2 regions of the Paenibacillus sp. FSL L8-0502 genome follow, and region 2 is predicted to be linked to the other one. Evidence: predicted binding sites of a transcription regulator. Region 2 holds the regulator's gene; the other holds the start of a gene.
What was found. Region 2 encodes CtsR, which represses protease genes until heat stress. Its sites were predicted from a motif close to ATGGTCAATAAAGGTCAAACA; they were not measured.
Positions count from the first base shown of each region.

Region 1: clpP (ATP-dependent Clp endopeptidase proteolytic subunit ClpP) is a predicted target of CtsR. The motif match lies at 2,457-2,477, and genes of this name have one in related genera.

Region 1 is NZ_CP151958.1:211,058-223,670, forward strand. Features, by position in the region: gene NSQ57_RS00930 (SIMPL domain-containing protein) at 1-272, shown strand, start outside; gene NSQ57_RS00935 (DUF4163 domain-containing protein) at 514-1,620, shown strand; gene clpP (ATP-dependent Clp endopeptidase proteolytic subunit ClpP) at 1,748-2,344, opposite strand; tRNA gene NSQ57_RS00945 (tRNA-Arg) at 2,555-2,629, opposite strand; gene NSQ57_RS00950 (sugar-binding domain-containing protein) at 2,885-3,922, shown strand; gene gap (type I glyceraldehyde-3-phosphate dehydrogenase) at 4,017-5,027, shown strand; gene NSQ57_RS00960 (phosphoglycerate kinase) at 5,151-6,332, shown strand; gene tpiA (triose-phosphate isomerase) at 6,392-7,144, shown strand; gene gpmI (2,3-bisphosphoglycerate-independent phosphoglycerate mutase) at 7,146-8,690, shown strand; gene eno (phosphopyruvate hydratase) at 8,754-10,040, shown strand; gene secG (preprotein translocase subunit SecG) at 10,382-10,615, shown strand; gene rnr (ribonuclease R) at 10,811-12,613, shown strand, end outside.
Region 2 is NZ_CP151958.1:5,065,522-5,078,134, reverse strand. Features, by position in the region: gene ligA (NAD-dependent DNA ligase LigA) at 1-1,764, shown strand, start outside; rRNA gene NSQ57_RS22260 (16S ribosomal RNA) at 2,144-3,699, shown strand; tRNA gene NSQ57_RS22255 (tRNA-Ala) at 3,797-3,872, shown strand; rRNA gene NSQ57_RS22250 (23S ribosomal RNA) at 4,115-7,043, shown strand; rRNA gene rrf (5S ribosomal RNA) at 7,195-7,311, shown strand; gene NSQ57_RS22240 (GNAT family N-acetyltransferase) at 7,475-8,662, shown strand; gene NSQ57_RS22235 (CtsR family transcriptional regulator) at 9,200-9,664, shown strand; gene NSQ57_RS22230 (UvrB/UvrC motif-containing protein) at 9,734-10,258, shown strand; gene NSQ57_RS22225 (protein arginine kinase) at 10,287-11,351, shown strand; gene clpC (ATP-dependent protease ATP-binding subunit ClpC) at 11,396-12,613, shown strand, end outside.

The DNA of each region.
Region 1 (12,613 bases), 940 kb from region 2:
CCGTGGAAGATCCTTCGACTTATGAGGAAGAAGCCATTACTAAAGCATTGGGAAGCGCACAATCTAAAGCTAGTGCTGTAGCTAAAGCGGCCAAACGCGGATTAGGTGCTCTTGTGAATGTGACGGTAGATGGCGGAGAAGCACAAGTCTTTACACAACGTGAAAATGCCATGTCAAAATCGCTCATGGATTTAGCAGGTAGCGGGACAGAGATACAATCGGGGCAAGTAACAGTGAAAGTTCAGGTGTCGGCTCAATACGAAATGAACTAATATAGATCATCAAACGAAGCCACAAGCGGCCTGCATCATGCGCAGGCTGGCTTGCTGGCTTTTTTTGTATACCGAAACCTTTTTGTAATGAGTCTGTCATAGCTAAGGGTTACTAGGTGTACAGATTGAAATCGGGGAGTGTACAGATTGTAAACTACATACAATGGGGTATAGATATAATAAGTAAAGTGATTATTTACACATAGACAATACAGAAATAATAACAGGAGGAATACTTAATATGAATAAGCATACGAAAAAATGGGGTTCAGCACTGCTGGCAGCAGGGATTTTAGCAGGAGTCGCAGCTGTTCCCGTTTCATATATCCAGGCAGCATCGATTAAACAGCAGCAAGCGGCAACACAGCAACCAGGAATCACTATCCAATGGAATGGTAAAACGTTGCCCGCTAAAGGTGTTCAAGTGAACGGGAGTACAATGATTCCGGTGGCCGCACTGCGTGACAGCTTGGGGATTCCAGTAAGCTATGATGCGAAAGCAACGACATATACCGTAGGTAGCGGGTACAATAAACTTTACATTATGGCTTCTTCCTCGGATGCCTACGTCAACGTCAATGGAATCAATACACGTAGTATGGATGCCAAACAGATCGCTGGGAAGCTATACATTCCTATGAGTCTGTTGAAAGACTATCTAGGCATAGATGCTCAATGGAACGCAGCTCAGAAGACAGTAACGCTAAGTAAAAGTCAGCTAAACCCGATCACAATTGCGTCTCAAACACTTCCAGCTTCGAGTAATGCGAAGGTATCTTACAAAGTTAAGTATCCGCAAATCAGCGGCAGCCAGCTGAATCCTGAGGCAGAGCAGGCCATTAACCATGTGCTTAAAAAGCATGCAGAGGGTATATTGGCAGCAGGCAAAAAGATGGTGGCTGAGGGAGAGGCTACAACAGAAAGACCGTATGATTTCGAAAATGATTTTGCAATTGCCTATAACAAGGACGGTATTCTAAGTGTGATTATGCAGGATTACTCGTATATGGGTGGCGCACATGGAATGACGGTACGTAAAGGATATACGTTCTCGCTCGCTGATGGTAAACTGCTGCAGTTGTCTGACGTATTGAAGGCGAATCCAAATTACAAAAAGTTCCTCAATGCTGATTTGAAGAAAAAAATCGATGCGCTTCAGGCTGGTGAAGGATTCGGTAAATTTAAAGAGTTGGCGGCAGATCAGAATTTTTATGTGACGAACAGTGGAGTAACAATCGTGTTTGATTTGTATGATTATGCGCCATACGCGTATGGAATTCCGGAGTTTACCTACTCGTTCGGTCAACTGCTGCCTCAAGGCGGAAAGCCTTTTGCGGGACAGATTTAATAGTAGAAATGAGTAAGTTGGACTGTCTATACTCTAAAAAACAATAAAGCAAAAAAGCTGCCTACCGGATAATAACATCCGGAGCAGCTTTTTCATTTACCAGCTATCGAGAGGCAAATTTTTTCTCTTATACACCTTCTGGAGAGGAGCTAGTTAGCACTTTATCAATAATACCGTATTCTTTGGCATCATCAGCAGACATGAAGTAGTCACGGTCTGTATCTTTTTCAATACGTTCCAGTGGTTGGCCTGTGCGATCTGCGAGAATGCGGTTCAGTTTATCACGCATTTTCAGAATGCGGCGTGCGCGGATTTCGATATCCGTTGCCTGGCCTTGTGCACCACCCAGAGGTTGGTGAATCATAATTTCACTGTTTGGCAAAGCGAAACGTTTACCTTTGGCGCCTGCATTCAGCAAGAACGCGCCCATGGAAGCCGCCATACCTACACAAATCGTAGATACATCAGGTTTAATGTATTGCATCGTATCGAAAATGGCCATACCAGCTGTAATGGAACCGCCAGGACTGTTAATATACAAGTGAATATCTTTTTCAGGATCTTCGGCAGCCAAAAACAGCATTTGCGCAATTATAGAGTTGGCTACAACGTCATTGACGTCCGAGCCTAACAAAATAATGCGATCCTTTAACAGTCTGGAATAAATGTCATAGGCGCGTTCGCCGCGGTTACTTTGTTCTACTACCATAGGAACATAGCTCACGTCAAAAAACCTCCCTTAAATATCGTTAGTGGATTTGGTGGACATGCCGAGTACACGTCCCTTATTTATAAACTGTTACCGTATTAACCACATGATAAACAATTTCAAACAAAAAGTCAAAGAAAGTCAAACTAATGATTAAAAAAAAGAGCCCTCAGCGCTCTTATTGGTTAAAACATTATATAGAAGCATTTAAGCGTTCATTTAAAATGGCGCGCCCGCGAGGAATCGAACCTCGATCTCAGGCTCCGGAGGCCTACGTCATATCCGTTGGACCACGGGCGCATAGTTGATTCAATGCAAACAACTAACTAATTAAACAGCTAATTGGAAACAAAGATGATTATATGATATACAGCAGTGAATTGCAAGCTTTTATTAAATGCGCATATTCAGACAAATGGTTGAGAAATATAGGTTCAGATAGACTTGCATATGGAGCAAATATTGGTTAAGATATACGTGGGACTTAAAAAGTTATCCCGGGACGTTTTAAGACCAGTTAGAGACAGAACTTAGAAGTGTGCGGGAGTGGAAAGCATGCGAAAGATATTAGAAATACAGAAGCAGCTTCTGCCCGACCTCATGGATGTTTTGAAAAAAAGGTACACGATCCTGCATCAGATTATGCTGTCCGATGTTGTTGGACGCAGAACACTGGCAGCTTCACTGAACATGACCGAGCGCGTGTTGCGCGCCGAAACCGATCTTCTTAAAGCTCAGGGGCTAATTGAGATTGAGAGTGTAGGCATGAAGGTGAGCAAAGCAGGACTGGATCTGCTGGAACAGCTGGAGCCGATTGCGAATAACTTGTTCGGCCTGTCCCAATTGGAGGACCAGATTCGTCAAGCCTATGGTTTGAGGAAGGTGGTTGTCGTTCCAGGGGATTCGGATGTTTCTCCGTTAACAAAGCAGGAGCTGGGGCGCGCTGGAGCAAAAGCGTTGCTAAGTGTTATGGACGACGAGGATGTGGTCGCTGTAACAGGTGGCACGACGATTGCAGACGTGGCGGAACAACTGGCATTGCCTTCTAATGGCCCCCTTAAGGGTGGGTGGTTTGTACCGGCACGCGGGGGTTTGGGAGAAAGCATGGAAATGCAGGCCAACACAATTGCTTCCACAATGGCTCGCAAGGTCGGCGCTCAATACCGTCTGCTCCATGTACCGGATTTGCTCAGCAATCATGCTTACAACTCCTTGCTTGAAGATACGAACATTCAGGATATATTGAGCCTGATTCGCGAGAGTCGTATCATCATTCACGGGATAGGCAACGCCATAGCGATGGCACATAGACGTAAACTTGATCCCGAAACCTTTGCCCAGATCAGCAGTGAAGGGGCGGTAGCCGAATCGTTTGGTTATTATTTTAACGAAGATGGCGTCGTTGTTCACAGAATGCTGACGCTTGGACTCCGATTGGAGGACATTAGGCGTACCGATACGGTTCTAGGTGTAGCTGGAGGCAAGAACAAGGCGGCCGCTATTCATGCGGTACTGCGTTTCGGGCAAGAAGACATTCTGGTCACCGACGAAGGCGCTGCTGTTGAGATTGTAAGTCGTTATTTAAATGATTAATATAGGATTTATGAATCGTGTTGTCTTGACAGGCTTTCGGGTCTGTCTTGAATATATAAAACTAAACTAAACGAACTTTGGGAGGAACTCACTCATGACAGTTAAAGTTGGTATTAATGGTTTCGGACGTATTGGACGCCTTGCTTTCCGTCGGATTCAAAACGTGGAAGGTATTGAAGTAGTAGCAATCAATGACTTGACAGATTCCAAAATGTTGGCACATTTGTTGAAATATGATACAACACAAGGTAATTTCCAAGGACAAGTAGAAGTACATGATGGCTTCTTCAAAGTAAACGGTAAAGAAGTTAAAGTTTTGGCTAACCGCAACCCTGAAGAACTGCCTTGGGGAGACCTGGGTGTAGACATCGTTCTGGAATGCACAGGTTTCTTCACAACTAAAGAAGCTGCTGAGAAACATTTGAAAGGCGGCGCTAAAAAAGTTGTTATCTCCGCTCCAGCTACTGGCGACATGAAAACTGTCGTTTACAACGTAAACCATGAAATTCTGGATGGAACTGAAACTGTAATCTCTGGTGCTTCTTGCACAACGAACTGCCTGGCTCCTATGGCTAAAACACTGCAAGATAAATTTGGTATCGTTGAAGGTTTGATGACTACAATTCATGCTTACACTGGCGACCAAAACACTTTGGATGCTCCACATGCTAAAGGTGACTTCCGTCGTGCTCGTGCAGCAGCTGAAAACATCATTCCTAACACAACTGGTGCTGCTAAAGCAATCGGTTTGGTTATCCCTGAGTTGAAAGGTAAATTGGATGGCGCGGCTCAACGTGTTCCAGTACCTACAGGTTCCCTGACTGAGTTGGTAACAGTTCTGGAGAAAAACGTAACTGCTGAAGAAATCAACGCAGCGATGAAAGAAGCTTCCGATCCTGAAACTTATGGATACACTGAAGATCAAATCGTTTCTTCCGACATCAAAGGCCTCACTTTCGGTTCTTTGTTCGATGCAACTCAAACTAAAGTTCTGACTGTCGGCGACAAACAACTGGTGAAAACTGTAGCTTGGTATGACAACGAAATGTCCTACACTGCACAATTGATCCGCACGTTGGAATACTTCGCTAAACTGGCTAAATAATAAGAACTTTCTTATTAGCAACATCATAGAGCGGAAACAGGTTATTGTTTCCGCTCTTTATATATCAAAATGTGCCTTGAATTCCTGTTTCGTAAAATTATAAGGGTGCGGAGGAATATGGAGATGAACAAAAAGAGCGTACGTGATATAGAACTGAATGGAAAACGGGTGTTTGTTCGTGTAGATTTTAACGTTCCGGTTGAAGACGGTAAAATTACAGATGACAAGCGTATTCGTGAAACCTTGCCAACCATTAACTACCTGATTGAAAAAGGTGCAAAAGTTATTTTGGCGAGTCACTTTGGACGTCCAAAAGGTCAGGTTGTTGAATCCATGCGTCTGACTCCTGTTGGCGTACGTTTGTCTGAACTGCTGAAAAAGCCAGTAGTTAAAGTGGACGAAGCGGTAGGCGAAGCTGTTAAAGCGAAAGTGGCTGAACTGCAAAACGGCGACGTGCTGTTGCTTGAAAATGTACGTTTCTATGCAGGAGAAGAAAAGAATGATCCTGAGTTGGCGAAGCAATTTGCTGAATTGGCTGACGTTTTCGTGAATGACGCATTCGGCGCAGCACACCGTGCTCATGCTTCCACTGAAGGTATCGCTCATATTCTTCCGGCTGTTTCCGGCCTGCTGATGGAAAAAGAATTGTCTGTTATTGGTAAAGCTCTGTCGAATCCAGATCGTCCTTTTACAGCCATTATCGGCGGTTCCAAAGTAAAAGACAAAATCGACGTGATCGACAACCTGCTGAACATTGCAGATAACGTAATCATTGGTGGCGGTTTGACTTATACATTCTTCAAAGCTCAAGGTTATGAAGTGGGTCAATCTTTGCTGGATGAATCCAAACTGGACGTAGCTCTTGGATTTATCGAAAAAGCGAAGAAACTCGGCAAAAACTTCTATCTTCCGGTAGATATTGTTGTGTCTGACGATTTCAGCGCTACGGCGAACACAGACATTGTGGATATCGACGGCATTCCTGCAGCTTGGGAAGGCGTGGACATTGGACCGAAAACACGTAAAATCTATGCAGATGTAATCAAAAACTCCAAACTGGTTGTATGGAACGGACCAATGGGCGTATTTGAAATCGAGCCTTTCGCTGGTGGTACTCGTGAAGTAGCGGAAGCTTGCGCAACAACTGAAGCATACACCATCATTGGTGGCGGTGATTCTGCGGCTGCGGCTGAAAAATTCCACTTGGCTGACAAGATGGATCATATTTCCACTGGCGGCGGCGCATCTCTGGAATTTATGGAAGGCAAAGCACTTCCGGGTGTTGTTGCACTGAACGATAAATAATCAAACGCACTATGCGTGAATAAAGCTTTAGGGCACCTAATAGTTAGGAGTTGAAACCATTGAGAACACCGATTATCGCGGGTAACTGGAAGATGTTTAAAACCGTACCAGAAGCTAAAACTTTCATCGAAGAGATCAAAGGCAAAGCAGAGGTTGCAGGAGTGGAAAGCGTGATTTGCGCACCATTTACGAATCTTCCTGCTCTGGTTGAAGCAGTAAAAGGCACGTCTATTAAAATTGGCGCACAAAACCTGCACTTTGCAGAAGATGGTGCATTTACAGGTGAAATTAGCGGCGGAATGCTGAAAGATCTGGGCGTAGACTACGTTGTGATCGGACACTCCGAACGTCGTGAATATTTTAATGAAACAGACGAAACGGTGAACAAAAAGGTTCATGCGGCATTCCGTCATGACCTGACTCCAATCGTATGTGTAGGCGAAAAGCTGGAAGATCGTGAAGCTGGACAAACCAAAGAAGTTGTAAAAGTGCAAACTGTAGCAGCTTTTGCTGGTTTGGCTAAGGATCAGGCTGCACAAGTAGTTGTTGCTTATGAGCCAATCTGGGCCATCGGAACAGGCAAATCCTCCACTTCGCAGGATGCGAATGAAGTGATTTCCTATATCCGCAGTCTGATTAAAGAGCTGTATGATGAAAATACAGCAAATGCTGTACGTATTCAGTATGGTGGTAGTGTAAAACCTGAAAATGTTACTGAGTACCTGGGTCAAAGCGATATCGACGGCGCGCTCGTGGGCGGTGCCAGTCTTCAACCGGCGTCGTACATCGCGCTTGTTGAGGGGGCGAAGTAAGATGACAGCACCAAAACCGGTAGCTTTAATTATTATGGACGGGTTCGGACTGCGTGACACCGTGGAAGGCAATGCGGTTGCACAGGCCAACAAACCGAATTACGACCGGTATTTACAACAGTATCCTCATACGACGCTGACGGCTTCTGGCGAAGCAGTAGGTTTGCCGGAAGGACAAATGGGTAACTCTGAAGTGGGTCACTTGAACATCGGCGCAGGCCGTATCGTATATCAAGACTTGACTCGTATTTCGAAGTCCATCCGTGAAGGTGAATTCTACGACAATGAAACACTGGTTAAAGCAGTGCAACATGCCAAGAAGAACAACACGAAACTTCACCTGTACGGACTTCTGTCCGACGGCGGCGTGCATAGCCATATCAGCCATCTGTTCGCTATGCTGGACTTGGCGAAAAAAGAAGGCCTAACAGAAGTGTACATTCATGCTTTCATGGATGGACGCGACGTTATGCCAGACAGCGGCGTAGGCTTCATGCAGCAGCTGATCGCTAAAATTCAAGAAGTGGGCGTAGGTAAAATTGCGACTGTACAAGGACGCTATTATGCTATGGACCGCGACAAACGTTGGGAACGTGTAGAGAAATCTTACCGTGCAATCGTATACGGAGAAGGACCTCAATACACAGATCCAATGGAAGCATTGAAAGAATCGTATGAAAAATCAGTGTTCGACGAATTTGTGGAGCCAACTGTTATTGTGAAGGCTGACGGAAGTCCTGTAGGGCTGGTCGAAAGCAATGACTCTGTTATCTTCCTCAACTTCCGTCCTGACCGTGCGATTCAACTGTCTCAGGTATTTACAAACGCGGACTTCCGTGGTTTTGACCGTGGCCCGAAATGGCCTAAAGATTTGCACTTTGTTTGCCTGACGTTGTTCAGCGAAACGGTTGAGGGCTTTGTAGCTTACGAACCGAAAAATCTGGATAACACGTTTGGTGAAGTGTTGGTTCAAAACAACAAGAAGCAATTGCGTATTGCCGAGACTGAAAAATATCCGCACGTTACTTTCTTTTTCAGTGGCGGACGTGATGTGGAGCTTCCTGGCGAAACTCGTATTTTGATCAACTCGCCTAAAGTGGCTACATATGACTTGCAGCCGGAAATGAGTGCGTATGAGGTAGCGGATGCTGCTGTCAAGGAAATCGAAGCCGACAAGCATGATGCGATTATCCTGAACTTTGCCAATCCGGATATGGTTGGACACTCCGGTATGCTGGAGCCAACGATTAAGGCGGTAGAGACGACGGATGAATGTGTTGGACGTGTTGTAGATGCGGTTAAAGCCAAAGGTGGCGTGGTTATTATCATTGCCGACCATGGTAATGCGGATATGGAAATTGATGAGCAGGGACGTCCGTTCACAGCTCACACAACGAATCCGGTTCCGTTCATTTTGACTGACGAGAATATCGTTTTGCGTGAGCATGGAATATTGGCTGACGTAGCTCCAACGCTTCTGGATTTGATGCAACTTCCGCAACCTGCGGAAATGACAGGAAAATCTATGATTGCATCCCGCAAGTAAGCTTGATTTAATAAGTATAGGCTTGACCAATAAATCATGATTCACAAAGGAGATTAAGTACAAATGACTATTATTTCTGACGTGTACGCTCGCGAAGTCCTCGACTCCCGTGGTAACCCTACAGTTGAAGTTGAAGTATATCTGGAATCCGGTGCTATCGGTAGTGCTATCGTTCCTTCCGGTGCCTCCACAGGCGCTCACGAAGCTGTAGAACTTCGTGATAACGACAAATCCCGTTACCTGGGTAAAGGCGTTCTGCAAGCTGTTAAAAACGTGAACGAAATTATTGCTCCTGAAGTAATCGGCTTGGATGCTGTGAACCAAGTAGAAATCGACACGCTGATGATCAAATTGGATGGTACACATAACAAAGGTAAATTGGGTGCAAACGCAATTCTGGCAGTATCCATGGCTGTAGCTCGCGCTGCTGCTGAAGCTCTGGGCTTGCCACTGTACACTTACCTAGGCGGATTCAATGCTAAACAATTGCCAGTACCAATGATGAACATCGTTAACGGTGGCGCTCATGCCGACAATAACGTTGACGTACAAGAGTTCATGGTTCTGCCTGTAGGCGCTCCTACATTTAAAGAAGCTCTGCGTGTAGGCGCAGAAATCTTCCACAACCTGAAATCCGTACTGAACTCCAAAGGTTTGAACACAGCTGTTGGTGATGAAGGTGGTTTTGCTCCTAACTTCAAATCTAACGAAGAAGCTCTGTCCACTATTATCGAAGCGATCGAAAAAGCTGGTTACAAACCAGGTGTTGACGTATTCCTCGGTATGGACGTTGCTTCCACTGAGTTCTTCAAAGATGGAAAATATACTTTGGAAGGCGAAGGCAAATCCTTCACTTCTGCTGAGTTCGTTGACCTGCTTGCTTCTTGGGTTGATAAATACCCAATCATCACTATTGAAGATGGTTGCTCCGAAGATGACTGGGAAGGTTGGAAATTGCTCACTGAAAAATTGGGCAACAAAATCCAATTGGTTGGTGACGACCTGTTCGTAACAAACACAGAGCGTCTGGCTAAAGGTATCGATGAAAACATCGGTAACTCCATCCTGATCAAAGTAAACCAAATCGGTACGCTGACTGAAACATTCGATGCTATCGAATTGGCTAAACGTGCAGGATACACAGCTGTTATCTCTCACCGTTCCGGTGAATCCGAAGACAGCACAATCGCTGATATCGCTGTTGCAACAAATGCAGGCCAAATTAAAACAGGTGCTCCTTCCCGTACTGACCGTATTGCGAAGTACAACCAATTGCTCCGCATTGAGGATCAACTGGGTGAACTGGCTCAATACCACGGCCTGAAATCTTTCTACAACCTGAAAAAATAATATTGCGCAAAAATGCTGATGGCGTCTCTTGACTCATGGTTTATGATCACGAAGTCTGAACGCTCAAAGCTTTTACGCATGAATAAAACAGGCCTACTCGCCACCGCGAGCAGGTCTGTTTTTTGTTATTATGGATGTGTATGAGAATTTATAACTTTGCAAAGGCTTAATGGCTGAGTGACTTGCTATAGCTGTTGTTATCTACTGGAAGCTGTGGTAGAATAAAAATAGTGTTTTGCGTTAATTTCCGGCTATTTATAACATGATATGTACATGTTTTCATAAAAGAGGCTGTGTTGTTTTGCAAAACAGATGTATAAGCTCAGGAGGTGGGATTTTTCATGGAAATCTTTTTGAAAGTGCTGCTCGTTGTGTTCTCGATTGCTGTTATTGCGGTTGTTTTACTGCAAAAGGGGAAAAGTGCAGGTTTGTCCGGTGCCATCTCTGGCGGTGCTGAGCATCTGTTCGGCAAGACAAAAGCTCGCGGTATGGATTTGATTTTACAACGCGCAACTGCTGTTTTGGGTGCGGGTTTCATGATCGTTTCTGTTTTAGTTGCATTTTTTGCAAAATAAGATAAATATGTACCTTAAGCCTTCGTTTCGCGGGAAACGGGGGCTTTTTTTAGATTTTGGACAGGCAGGGATGCCGTCGATTAAATTCGTGTATACTAGGGTATGAGTATATTAAGAGCCTTGTATCAGGAACAAGGAACAAGGACATGCGGATTTATTACTGAAAATTAAAGGTCACCCGAGGTGGACAATATTATGATAACAGAGCAACAACTACTCGATTTTATGCGCGAGACCGCATACAAACCCATGACTTACCAGGAGCTGGAGCAGCATTTTGATATTAAGGATGCCGAAGATTTCCGTGAATTTCTTAAGCTTTTGAATGCCTTGGAGGAAGAGGGGAAAATTCTGCTGACCCGCACAAACCGTTATGGCGTGCCGGAACGGATGGATTTGCAGCGTGGGCGTTTGCAGGCTCATGCCAAGGGATTTGCTTTTTTGATTCCAGAGGACCGGGAGCACCCGGATGTATATATTCATGCTAACGACTTAAAGAGTGCGATGAATGGAGATACGGTACTGGTAAGAGTGACGTCGAAGGGACCTGCGGGTGGCCGATTAGAAGGCGAAGTTGTGCGGATCGTGAAGCGCGCAGTGCTTCAAGTAGTAGGCGTGTTTCAGAGCCACGAAGCATACGGTTTTGTATTGCCGGATGATAAGCGCATTAACCGGGATATTTTCATTCCAAAGGATAGCTTCAACGGAGCTGTGAACGGGCAAAAGGTCGTTGTGCGCATTGTGAGCTATCCAGAAGGACGAGCTGCGGCGGAAGGCGAAGTGTTGGAGGTTTTGGGTCATAAGGATGATCCAGGCGTTGACATTTTGTCCGTTATTCGCAAGCATCAGCTTCCGGAAGCTTTTCCAGATGAAGTGACAGAGGAAGCCGAGAATGCTCCCGACGCGATTACGGAAGAAGAGATTGTACGTCAGGGGCGGCGCGATCTGCGTGATAAGATCATTGTTACCATTGATGGTGAGGATGCCAAAGACCTGGATGATGCTGTAAATGTAGAGCGCTTGCCGAACGGAAATTACCGTCTGGGCGTTCATATTGCCGACGTAGGGTATTATGTGCGTGAGAACTCCAAGCTGGATCAGGAGGCATATAACCGCGGTTGTAGCGTGTATTTGGTTGACCGTGTCATTCCTATGCTTCCACATCGACTTTCAAACGGAATATGTTCTTTGAATCCACAGGTGGATCGACTGACTTTATCCTGTGAGATGGAATTCAATGAGCATATGAAGGTTGTAAAGCATGATATTTTCACCAGTGTAATTAAAACGAAGGAACGGATGACGTACACTAACGTTCGCAAAATCCTCGAAGAGGAAGATGCTGAACTGATGGAACGGTACAAGGATCTGGTTGATGTATTCGGCACGATGAAGGAATTGGCATTGAAGCTGCGTGCTAATCGAATGCGCCGAGGTGCAGTTGATTTTGATTTTGATGAAGCCAAAGTGATTGTTGATGATGAAGGTAAAGCTGTCGATATTGTGAAGAGGGATCGTACGATAGCTGAACAAATTATTGAAGAGTTTATGTTGGCGGCCAATGAAACGGTAGCTGAACATTTCCATTGGCTCAAAGTACCTTTCTTGTACCGGATTCATGAGGACCCAGATCCAGAGAAGCTGCAAAACTTTATGGCTTTCGCAGCTAATTTTGGGCATCAGATCAAAGGTAGAGGGAATTCCATTCATCCGCGTGCACTGCAAACGTTGCTGGAAGACATTCAGGGTACGAAGGAGCAAACCGTGCTTAGCACGATGATGCTGCGTTCGATGAAGCAGGCAAAGTATGATGCGGAGTCGACAGGTCATTTTGGACTAGCAGCGGAATATTACTCTCATTTTACATCGCCGATTCGTCGTTACCCTGACTTGGTGATTCACCGTGTCATTCGTGAGGTATTGGAGAATGGCGGGGCTTTAACAGCCGAACGTCAGGAATATTTGACTGCACGTATGCCTGATATTGCGCAGCAATCT
Region 2 (12,613 bases):
AATATGGAACAGCTGCGTGCATGGAACGCGCGTGTTGTGAAACTGGTTAATGATTACAATACCAAGAACCCGGAGAAACCTTTGCCATCTCCAGGCTATGCGATAGAACTTAAATTCGATGGACTGACGCTGAACCTGACGTATACAGATGGACAGCTTGTACAGGCTTCTACCCGCGGTAATGGCGTAGTGGGTGAGGGAATACTGGCACAGGTGAAGACCATTAAATCTGTGCCACTTACAATTCCTTTTCGAAATGGAACCATTGAAGTACAGGGAGAAGGGATCATGAATCTCTCTGTATTGTCCAAATATAATGAGACTGCCGTGGACCCTCTTAAAAATGCACGCAACGCCGCAGCTGGTGCTTTGCGCAACTTGAATCCCAAAGTGACAGCAGAGCGGCGCTTGAATGCATTTTTCTACAATGTGGGATATGCAGACCGTATCCAGTTTAACAGCCACCAGGAAATGATGACTTTCCTGCGTGAAAATCATTTTAAGGTAAACCCTTACCTGACTTACTTTGATAATTTTGAAGATGTAATGGAGCAACTGATTGAGATTGAAAAATCTCGTGCCGGATTGGATTACCTCATTGATGGGGCAGTATTGAAAATTACAGATATGCGCACACGTGAGGCTCTCGGGTATACCGATAAATTCCCGCGCTGGGCGGTGGCCTATAAGTTCGAAGCCGAGGAAACGACAACGGTGCTTAACTCGGTTGAGTGGAATGTAGGACGAACCGGTAAAATCACCCCACTCGCAAGGGTAGAGCCGGTAGAGCTGGCGGGAGTCACTGTACAAAATTGTACACTGAACAATGCTGGTGACATCGAGCGCAAAAACCTGAAGTTTGCTTTGGGTGCACGTGTGTTTATCCGTCGCTCAAACGATGTCATTCCGGAGATATTAGGAAAGGTAACGTCTGAGAACGACGGGGAGGAAATTGTCGTACCAGATCATTGTCCAGCCTGCGGGTTTCCGTTACAGCAGCGAGGTGCCCATTTGTTTTGCGACAATAAGCTGGGGTGTAAACCACAAATTGTAGCTCGTATTTCCCATTTTGCTTCACGTGATGCTATGGATATTGAGACATTCAGTGACAAAACGGCCATACAGCTGCATGACGAACTGGAAGTGCGCGAGCCTGCGGATTTGTATACACTCCAATATGATGATCTTGTGAAGCTGGAGCGGTTTGGTGAGAAAAAGGCCAGTAACCTCTTGGCGGCACTTGAAAAGAGTAAAGAGAGAGATTTGGCTTCTTTCCTTTATGCTCTGGGTATACCGAATACCGGTAAAGCAACAACACGCATGTTGGCTGAACACTACCGTGATTTGCACAAGACGATGTCCGCTACGGTGGAAGAACTGATAGAACTACCGGATGTGGGCGGGATTGTAGCCGAAAGCATTGTTGCTTTCTTTGCAGATCCATTTACTCAGGCGGGAATTGAAAAGATGCTGTCTCTAGGGGTGAAAGCTCAGGCCCCTGAAGCTCCGCAGGAGAAGAAGACAGACAGCTTTTTCAGCGGCAAAACGGTCGTGCTTACAGGTACCTTGCATCAGCTTACGCGTGACGAAGCTGCATCCAAGCTGGAGGCACTGGGAGCCAAAGTTGCGGGGTCTGTATCGAAAAAGACGGATCTAGTCATAGCTGGTGAAAAGGCTGGGAGTAAGCTGGCTAAGGCCCAACAGCTCGGAATTGACACCATAGAAGATGAGGATGAATTTATCAGACTGCTGGAACAAGAATAATAGTTTTGCAATGAGTGCAGTCATTCCGCTCTGGGGCGGGGTGGCTGCCTTATTATCTGTTGTATAGTAGGAAATAAAATAGATATAAATAAATGCTTGCTAAATAACTTTAGGCATGATATATTATTAGACGTTGCTTTGAGAGTATCATTTCTTGAAGCGAGGTTGCTGAAAAGATAATCGAAAAAAAGATTTGACAAGAAAGTAACTAACATGATATGATCTAATTCCTGGCTCGTTGAACGAACGAGAACAGACAAGTTCTTTGAAAACTGAACAAATGGATGATGAAACAAAGATTTCTTCTTTTATAAAGAAGGATCGCTAGCATTAAAAAATGAGCTTATCGCTCTTTCTATAAACCAACTTCGGTTGGTCTTTAATGGAGAGTTTGATCCTGGCTCAGGACGAACGCTGGCGGCGTGCCTAATACATGCAAGTCGAGCGGGGTTATTTAGAAGCTTGCTTCTAAATAACCTAGCGGCGGACGGGTGAGTAACACGTAGGCAACCTGCCCACAAGACAGGGATAACTACCGGAAACGGTAGCTAATACCCGATACATCCTTTTCCTGCATGGGCGAAGGAGGAAAGACGGAGCAATCTGTCACTTGTGGATGGGCCTGCGGCGCATTAGCTAGTTGGTGGGGTAAAGGCCTACCAAGGCGACGATGCGTAGCCGACCTGAGAGGGTGATCGGCCACACTGGGACTGAGACACGGCCCAGACTCCTACGGGAGGCAGCAGTAGGGAATCTTCCGCAATGGGCGAAAGCCTGACGGAGCAACGCCGCGTGAGTGATGAAGGTTTTCGGATCGTAAAGCTCTGTTGCCAGGGAAGAACGTCTTGTAGAGTAACTGCTACAAGAGTGACGGTACCTGAGAAGAAAGCCCCGGCTAACTACGTGCCAGCAGCCGCGGTAATACGTAGGGGGCAAGCGTTGTCCGGAATTATTGGGCGTAAAGCGCGCGCAGGCGGCTCTTTAAGTCTGGTGTTTAATCCCGAGGCTCAACTTCGGGTCGCACTGGAAACTGGGGAGCTTGAGTGCAGAAGAGGAGAGTGGAATTCCACGTGTAGCGGTGAAATGCGTAGAGATGTGGAGGAACACCAGTGGCGAAGGCGACTCTCTGGGCTGTAACTGACGCTGAGGCGCGAAAGCGTGGGGAGCAAACAGGATTAGATACCCTGGTAGTCCACGCCGTAAACGATGAATGCTAGGTGTTAGGGGTTTCGATACCCTTGGTGCCGAAGTTAACACATTAAGCATTCCGCCTGGGGAGTACGGTCGCAAGACTGAAACTCAAAGGAATTGACGGGGACCCGCACAAGCAGTGGAGTATGTGGTTTAATTCGAAGCAACGCGAAGAACCTTACCAGGTCTTGACATCCCTCTGACCGCTGTAGAGATATGGCTTTCCTTCGGGACAGAGGAGACAGGTGGTGCATGGTTGTCGTCAGCTCGTGTCGTGAGATGTTGGGTTAAGTCCCGCAACGAGCGCAACCCTTATGCTTAGTTGCCAGCAGGTCAAGCTGGGCACTCTAAGCAGACTGCCGGTGACAAACCGGAGGAAGGTGGGGATGACGTCAAATCATCATGCCCCTTATGACCTGGGCTACACACGTACTACAATGGCCGGTACAACGGGAAGCGAAGCCGCGAGGTGGAGCCAATCCTAGAAAAGCCGGTCTCAGTTCGGATTGTAGGCTGCAACTCGCCTACATGAAGTCGGAATTGCTAGTAATCGCGGATCAGCATGCCGCGGTGAATACGTTCCCGGGTCTTGTACACACCGCCCGTCACACCACGAGAGTTTACAACACCCGAAGTCGGTGGGGTAACCCGCAAGGGAGCCAGCCGCCGAAGGTGGGGTAGATGATTGGGGTGAAGTCGTAACAAGGTAGCCGTATCGGAAGGTGCGGCTGGATCACCTCCTTTCTATGGAGAATCGTTTCCTGCAACGGAAACATTCAAATATGAAGCGTAAGCTTCAAAATTCATCATTCCATTTGTTCAGTTTTGATGGAACTTGTGAGGGGCCATAGCTCAGCTGGGAGAGCGCCTGCCTTGCACGCAGGAGGTCAGCGGTTCGATCCCGCTTGGCTCCACCAATTACAATTTCATCATAAACTGTAAGAGAATCGTTAACTCCTTGGAGATTGATTGATAATCAAACAGCCTTGCACCTTGAAAACTGGATACCGAAACGAATTTGCGTTTTAGAATATTCCTTTAAGCTGATCTTGTGTAAACAAGTGAAATAAAGGTAGCAGGTAAGGAAAGATCTTTTGCCTTTGGAAAAAATCATTCTTTATCGAACATCGACATTTTCTTTATTTGAAAGAAAAGTCTAGGTTAAGCTACAAAGAGCACACGGAGGATGCCTAGGCGCCAGGAGCCGACGAAGGACGTGGCGAACAACGATAAGGCCTCGGGGAGCTGTAAGCAAGCTTTGATCCGGGGATGTCCGAATGGGGAAACCCGGCTGTCTTCATCGACAGTCACTTTCTGCTGAATACATAGGCAGAATAGAGGCAGACCAGGGGAACTGAAACATCTAAGTACCCTGAGGAAGAGAAAACAATAGTGATTCCGTCAGTAGCGGCGAGCGAACGCGGATTAGCCCAAACCAAGGAGCTTGCTCCTTGGGGTTGTGGGACGTCTCACATGGAGTTACAAAGGAACCGGTTAGATGAAGAGGTCTGGAAAGGCCCGCCAGAGAAGGTAAAAGCCCTGTAGTTCAAAACTTGTTCTCTCCGAGACGGATCCCGAGTAGTGCGGGGCACGTGAAACCCCGTATGAATCCGGCAGGACCATCTGCCAAGGCTAAATACTCCCTGGCGACCGATAGTGAAGCAGTACCGTGAGGGAAAGGTGAAAAGCACCCCGGAAGGGGAGTGAAATAGATCCTGAAACCGTGTGCTTACAAGAAGTCAGAGCCCTATTTATGGGTGATGGCGTGCCTTTTGTAGAATGAACCGGCGAGTTACGTTCCCGTGCAAGGTTAAGGTGAAGAGCTGAAGCCGCAGCGAAAGCGAGTCTGAATAGGGCGAATGAGTACGTGGACGTAGACCCGAAACCGGGTGATCTACCCCTGTCCAGGGTGAAGGTGCGGTAACACGCACTGGAGGCCCGAACCCACGCATGTTGAAAAATGCGGGGATGAGGTGGGGGTAGCGGAGAAATTCCAATCGAACCCGGAGATAGCTGGTTCTCCCCGAAATAGCTTTAGGGCTAGCCTCGGAAAGAAGAATCGTGGAGGTAGAGCACTGATTGGGTGCGGGGCCCGCAAGGGTTACCAAGCTCAGTCAAACTCCGAATGCCATAGATTTAGTTCCGGGAGTCAGACAGTGAGTGCTAAGATCCATTGTCGAAAGGGAAACAGCCCAGACCATCAGCTAAGGTCCCCAAGTGTGTGTTAAGTGGGAAAGGATGTGGAGTTGCACAGACAACCAGGATGTTGGCTTAGAAGCAGCCACCATTGAAAGAGTGCGTAATAGCTCACTGGTCGAGTGACTCTGCGCCGAAAATGTAACGGGGCTAAACACACCACCGAAGCTATGGCTTGATGCTTTGCATCAGGGGTAGGGGAGCGTTGAATGCGGGTTGAAGGTGTACCGTAAGGAGCGCTGGACTGCATTCAAGTGAGAATGCCGGTATGAGTAACGAAAAGATCTGTGAGAATCAGATCCGCCGAAAGCCTAAGGGTTCCTGAGGAAGGTTCGTCCGCTCAGGGTAAGTCGGGACCTAAGGCGAGGCCGATAGGCGTAGTCGAAGGACAACAGGTCGAAATTCCTGTACCACCGTAATCCGTTATGAGCGATGGGGTGACGCAGTAGGGTAGTGACGTGGACTGATGGATGTCCGTCTAAGCAGTGAGGCTGATGTGTAGGCAAATCCGCATATCATTAAGGCTGGGCTGTGATGGGGAGCGAAAATTATAGTAGCGAAGGTCATGATCTCAGACTGCCAAGAAAAGCCTCTAGCCAGGAGAAGGTGCCCGTACCGCAAACCGACACAGGTAGGCGAGAAGAGAATTCTAAGGCGCGCGGAAGAACTCTCGTTAAGGAACTCGGCAAAATGACCCCGTAACTTCGGGAGAAGGGGTGCCTCGGTAGGGTGAATAGCCCGAGGGGGCCGCAGTGAAAAGGCCCAAGCGACTGTTTAGCAAAAACACAGGTCTGTGCGAAGCCGCAAGGCGAAGTATACGGGCTGACGCCTGCCCGGTGCTGGAAGGTTAAGGGGAGTGGTAAGCCCTTCGGGGCGAAGCTATGAACCGAAGCCCCAGTAAACGGCGGCCGTAACTATAACGGTCCTAAGGTAGCGAAATTCCTTGTCAGGTAAATTCTGACCCGCACGAATGGCGTAACGACTTGGGCGCTGTCTCAACGAGAGATCCGGTGAAATTTTAATACCTGTGAAGATGCAGGTTACCCGCGACAAGACGGAAAGACCCCATGGAGCTTTACTGCAGCTTGATATTGAATTTGGGTACGATCTGTACAGGATAGGTGGGAGCCGTCGAACTTTGAGCGCCAGCTTGAAGGGAGGCATCCTTGGGATACCACCCTGATCGTATCTAGGTTCTAACTTGGTACCGTAAACCGGTGCGAGGACAGTGTCAGGTGGGCAGTTTGACTGGGGCGGTCGCCTCCTAAAGAGTAACGGAGGCGCCCCAAGGTTCCCTCAGAATGGTTGGAAATCATTCGAAGAGTGCAAAGGCAGAAGGGAGCTTGACTGCGAGACCTACAAGTCGAGCAGGGACGAAAGTCGGGCTTAGTGATCCGGTGGTACCGCATGGAAGGGCCATCGCTCAACGGATAAAAGCTACCCTGGGGATAACAGGCTTATCTCCCCCAAGAGTCCACATCGACGGGGAGGTTTGGCACCTCGATGTCGGCTCATCGCATCCTGGGGCTGAAGTAGGTCCCAAGGGTTGGGCTGTTCGCCCATTAAAGCGGTACGCGAGCTGGGTTCAGAACGTCGTGAGACAGTTCGGTCCCTATCTGTCGTGGGCGTAGGAAATTTGAGAGGAGCTGTCCTTAGTACGAGAGGACCGGGATGGACGTACCGCTGGTGTACCAGTTGTTCCGCCAGGAGCACCGCTGGGTAGCTATGTACGGAAGGGATAAGCGCTGAAAGCATCTAAGCGTGAAGCCCCCCTCAAGATGAGATTTCCCAATTAGTAAGACCCCTTGAAGACGACGAGGTAGATAGGTTGGGGGTGGAAGTGCAGTAATGCATGGAGCTGACCAATACTAATCGGTCGAGGGCTTATCCTAAGATAAAACGCAAATGAGTTTCGGATCCAGTTTTCAGGGTGTAACCTTGAACGTATGTACAAGAGACATACGACAAGCGCATGGCTATTCATTCACACGATAAGTGATGAAGCGAATAACCGTACGATAGAATTTGCATAGCAAATTCATGTTTGGTGGCGATAGCGGAGGGGTTCCACACGTACCCATCCCGAACACGACCGTTAAGCCCTCCAGCGCCGATGGTACTTGGACCGCAGGGTCCTGGGAGAGTAGGACGTCGCCAAGCAAAAGTGAAAAGGATGATAATCTCAATGAGATTATCATCCTTTTTTATGCATTTTTAGATGGCCACCTGCTTCTAAGGTTGACAGAGAGAATGGGGTTTGCCACACTCTAAGTGTGTAATCTTTTTTATGGATGTCCAAGTATACGAGCGAGGTGATGAAGATATGGAGATCAGACAATTACAGCGTGAGGAATTTGAAGCGGCTATTGAATTATCTCAATATGCTTTTCAGTTTACAATGTCCCTAGAGGATCTGGAAAAGGCCAAGAAGAAATTCAAACCAGAACAAACATGGGGAATATTCGACGGACATGACTTAAATGCTAAACTGACTTTGTTACCGCTTCAGGTATACATAAATGGTCAGGTTTTTGATATGGGGGGCATTGCTGGTGTGGCGACGTGGCCAGAAAAGCGTCGCGGAGGCATGGTATCACGTTTATTGACGCATGCACTTGAAGAGATGAAGTCTGCGGGACAAAGTCTTTCTTTTTTGCATCCATTCTCCTTTGCCTTCTACCGTAAATTTGGATGGGAAACGTATACAGAGTACAAAAAATACGTCATTCCCATTGATAAATTCCCTGCAAAACTTAAAACAGAAGGTATAGTCAAACGCGATATCAAGGATATTTCAGAACTGGACCAAGTGTATCAAGCGTATGCATCTCGTTATAATGGCACGCTGGTACGAGATAAGGAATGGTGGCAAGAGCGGATTTTAAGTGAGAACTATCGAACTGCGGTATATTACTCAGAAACAGGCGATCCGCAAGGATATGCACTATACAAAATTGAAGATAAACAGTTGAATTGTGATGAGTTGGTATATGAAAATGAGACGGCTCGTCGGGCTTTATGGACTTATTTTGCAAATCATGACTCAATGATAACCCAAGGTAAATTTATTTACGTTCCAGCAGATGACAATTTGCCATTTTTACTTGATGATCCTCGAATTCAACAGGAAACTGTGCCTTATTTTATGGGGCGTATTGTGGATGCAGCTGCTTTTGTAGAAAGATTCCCTTTTGAACAGCTTGAAGAGGAAACAAGTTTAACCTTAAATCTGACAGATCGGTATGCTCCATGGAATGATGGATTATGGAGATTAACGATTACTACGGAGGGGCAAGGACATCTGGAGAGAGTGGATATAAGCAATTCATCTGAAAACGTCATAGTAGCTGACTTGAAACTTGGGATTCAGTCACTGACGACTCTGATGCTTGGCTATCAGCAGGCTGATGATCTGTATAAGTGGGAGCGGATTGAAGGGAGTAGTGAGTCTGTGTCTGCCCTTAAACGCGTAATACCAGTAAATCAAACGTTTTTATTAGATTTTTTCTGATAAAGGCCTATTTAGATCTTTTAAGCTCATCTTTCAGAGAATATAACTTGTGTGGTTATCATTATTTTCAAAACTCTTTCTGTAATGGGAAGAGTTTTTTTATGGTATTGTATAAAACATAATTAGATTGCGAAAAATGGTATTGACCCCTTGGCAAAAATGAATAATGTGCTATAATGTGAATATAGTCAAAGAAAGTCAAAGTCAATCAAACCTAGTGTGATTCTGTAAAAGTATTATGCTGATGGATTGGCCGTATGAAGTAATTTCGATAGTAAAGAAGCAAACGAGGATTGAAATGATTTGCGTATAGTTAGGAGCTGACTCTTATGAACATAAGAGAAGTGTATGATTAATCGCAAATAAAGGCCACACTAGAGACAAAACGGTACATTTCAATGAATGTAGAACAGGCAATAGCCTAAATACAGCTTAGATTCGTGACTTTACCGTTTGGTTAAGTTCAATATACGGCGGACTCTGTGGAGCGTGAAATGTACTTGAATACTTGCGTTTCCGTTAGTGGAGGATGATGAAATGCGCAATGTTTCCGATATTATTGAACAATATTTGAAGAGTATATTGCTGGAAAGTCCCCAAGGTTTAGTGGAGATTCAGCGTAATGATCTGGCTGACCGCTTTTCCTGCGTGCCGTCGCAAATTAATTATGTAATTAGCACCCGGTTTACGCTGGAAAAAGGCTATGTGGTGGAAAGTAAACGCGGTGGTGGAGGCTACATTCGTATTCAGCGAATTCAGCTACCCGCACAGCATGCCATCCATACACATCTTCATCAGAGCATCGGGGAGGAAATTAGCCAATCAGCAGCAGAAGGACTGATTTATCAGTTAGAGGAAGCCCATTTTTTAAGCAAAAGGGAAGCTAATCTAATGAAGGCTGCTTTATCGAGGGATACATTATTACTGAAGCTTCCCTATCGTGATCAACTGCGAGCAAGATTGCTTAAGGCTATGCTGATCTCATTGCTGGCGACCAAATAATGTGTGAATAGAGACTAATTTTTGGATGTAGGGTGGGTATTAAATCCTGACATTGAAGGAGGTGCTTTTATGCTGTGCCAAGAATGTAATATGCGGCCGGCAACTTTGCATTTCACCAAAATTGTGAATGGCGAAAAGACAGAGTTTCATATTTGTGAGACGTGTGCGAAGGAAAAAGGGGAGATGATCCCTGGAACACCTAACGGCTTTTCAATTCATAGCTTGCTGTCGGGGATGTTGGATTTTGACTCCAGTACAAAGAGCCAGTCACCAGGCCACAGTGGTCCGCAGAACCTGCAATGCAAGGATTGTGGCATGACCTATGCACAGTTTAGTAAGCTGGGACGTTTCGGATGCCCGTCGTGCTATCAATATTTTGATAATCGTCTGGACCCTCTGTTCAAGCGTGTGCATGGCAGTACGAATCATGTTGGTAAAGTTCCGGTTCGCACTGGTGGCCGACTGAAGGTTAAACGGCAAATTGACGATTTGAAAAAAGAGATGCAACAGCATATTGTACAGGAAGAGTTTGAATCAGCTGCTGAGCTTAGGGATCAAATCAGAGAGCTTGAAAAAGAAATGACTGAAGAGTAAAGTTTGTGAAGAGTAGGAGGGATGCGTAATGCCCAATGTTCGGTTTACGGAGAAGCCGCTAAGTGACTGGATGCGTGGTGATGCTGCGGATTCGGAGATTGTCATTAGCAGCCGGGTAAGAATTGCGCGTAACTTGCAGCATCTGCCTTTTCCCATGCTTGCTACCAATCAGCAGTCGGCAGAAGCACTTCAGCGCTTGACGGATATCCTTCAGTATGATGATTTAGGCGGTTTTGGTACTTTTCATACGTTGAAAATATCCGAGTTGGATGAGATCGACAAGAAGGTGCTGGTTGAGAAGCATTTGATTAGTCCTAATTTGGCGAACGAATCTCGTAACGGTGCTGTCTTAATTAGCGATGATGAATCGGTTAGTGTTATGATAAACGAAGAGGATCATCTGCGTATCCAGTGCTTATATCCGGGATGTCAGGTTAGAGAAGCTTGGGAACGCGCTATGGTTATTGATGATGCATTTGAAGCGCATGTTGATTATGCATTTGATGATCGGAGAGGTTTTCTAACCAGTTGTCCAACGAATGTCGGCACAGGTATGAGAGCTTCGGTGATGATGCATTTGCCCGCATTAGTCATGACTCATCAAATCAATCGTATATTGTCTGCTGTTTCACAGGTAGGTCTTACAGTTCGCGGCATTTACGGTGAAGGCAGCGAAGCGGTCGGAAATTTGTTTCAGGTGTCTAATCAGATTACACTGGGACAAACCGAAGCGGAGATTATTGAGAATCTACATGGCGTGGTGCTACAAATTATTGAGCACGAGCGTTCTGCCAGAGAAAGGCTAATGAATGAATCTATGCTGCGAATTACAGATCGGGTGATGCGTTCATTCGGTATTTTGTCGTATGCAGCAGTATTGGATTCCAAGGAGGCTGCACAGCGGCTGTCTGATGTACGTCTTGGCGTAGATTTGGGGATTTTGGAGCGTCCTTCCACCGCAGCGATGAATGAGCTGAATGTGATGACACAACCCGGGTTCCTGCAAAAAAGCTTTGGGGATAAAATGAATACCGAAGAGCGCGATATGTACCGGGCGAAGCTGATCCGGCAAAAATTAGGCACAACCCTTTAATATATAAAATGATCTGAAATACACACTGTGGAGGTGCAGGATATATGATGTTTGGAAGATTTACGGAACGTGCACAGAAAGTGCTTGCTTTGGCTCAGGAAGAAGCAGTTCGATTGGGACACAACAACATTGGTACAGAGCACATTTTGCTAGGCCTCATTCGTGAAGGTGAAGGAATAGCAGCGAAAGCCTTAATCGGTTTGGGCCTGGGACTGGAAAAAATCCAGGATGAAGTGGAAACGTTGATTGGACGCGGTCAAGAGCAACCGACGAACATTGCCTATACTCCACGTGCCAAAAAAGTCATCGAACTGTCTATGGATGAAGCCCGCAAACTGGGCCATACCTATGTAGGTACAGAACATATTTTGCTTGGTCTTATTCGTGAAGGCGAAGGCGTAGCAGCACGCGTACTGAACAACCTGGGCATCAGTCTGAACAAAGCGCGTCAGCAAGTGCTTCAATTGCTCGGCAGCAGCGAGGCTGTTTCCAGCCATCACGGTGCTCCAGCTAATGTCAGCACGCCAACCCTGGACAGTCTGGCACGCGATCTGACGGCATCTGCGAAGGAAAACAACCTGGACCCTGTTATTGGGCGTAGCAAGGAAATTGAACGCGTAATTCAGGTGCTCAGCCGCCGTACAAAGAACAATCCGGTTCTGATTGGTGAGCCTGGGGTAGGTAAAACGGCGATTGCCGAAGGATTGGCTCAAAAAATCATAGCGAATGAGATTCCCGAAACATTGCGCGACAAGCGCGTAATGACACTGGATATGGGCTCTGTGGTAGCAGGCACCAAGTATCGTGGCGAATTCGAGGATCGTTTGAAAAAAATTATGGACGAGATTCGTCAAGCGGGTAATATCGTGTTGTTCATTGATGAGCTGCATACGCTGATTGGTGCTGGTGGAGCGGAAGGCGCAATTGATGCGTCCAACATCCTGAAACCTGCTCTAGCACGTGGCGAGCTGCAATGCATCGGTGCGACCACGCTGGATGAATACCGCAAATATATTGAGAAAGATGCTGCTTTGGAGCGTCGCTTTCAACCCATTACAGTGGATCAACCTTCTCCAGAAGAGGCGATTCAAATTCTGTATGGTCTGCGTGACCGTTACGAAGCGCATCACCGTGTAAAGATCACAGATGAGGCTATTGAAGCAGCCGTAAAATTGTCAGATCGTTATATCACTGATCGCTTCCTGCCAGATAAGGCTATTGACCTTATTGATGAAGCGGGCTCCAAAGTAAGACTGAATTCT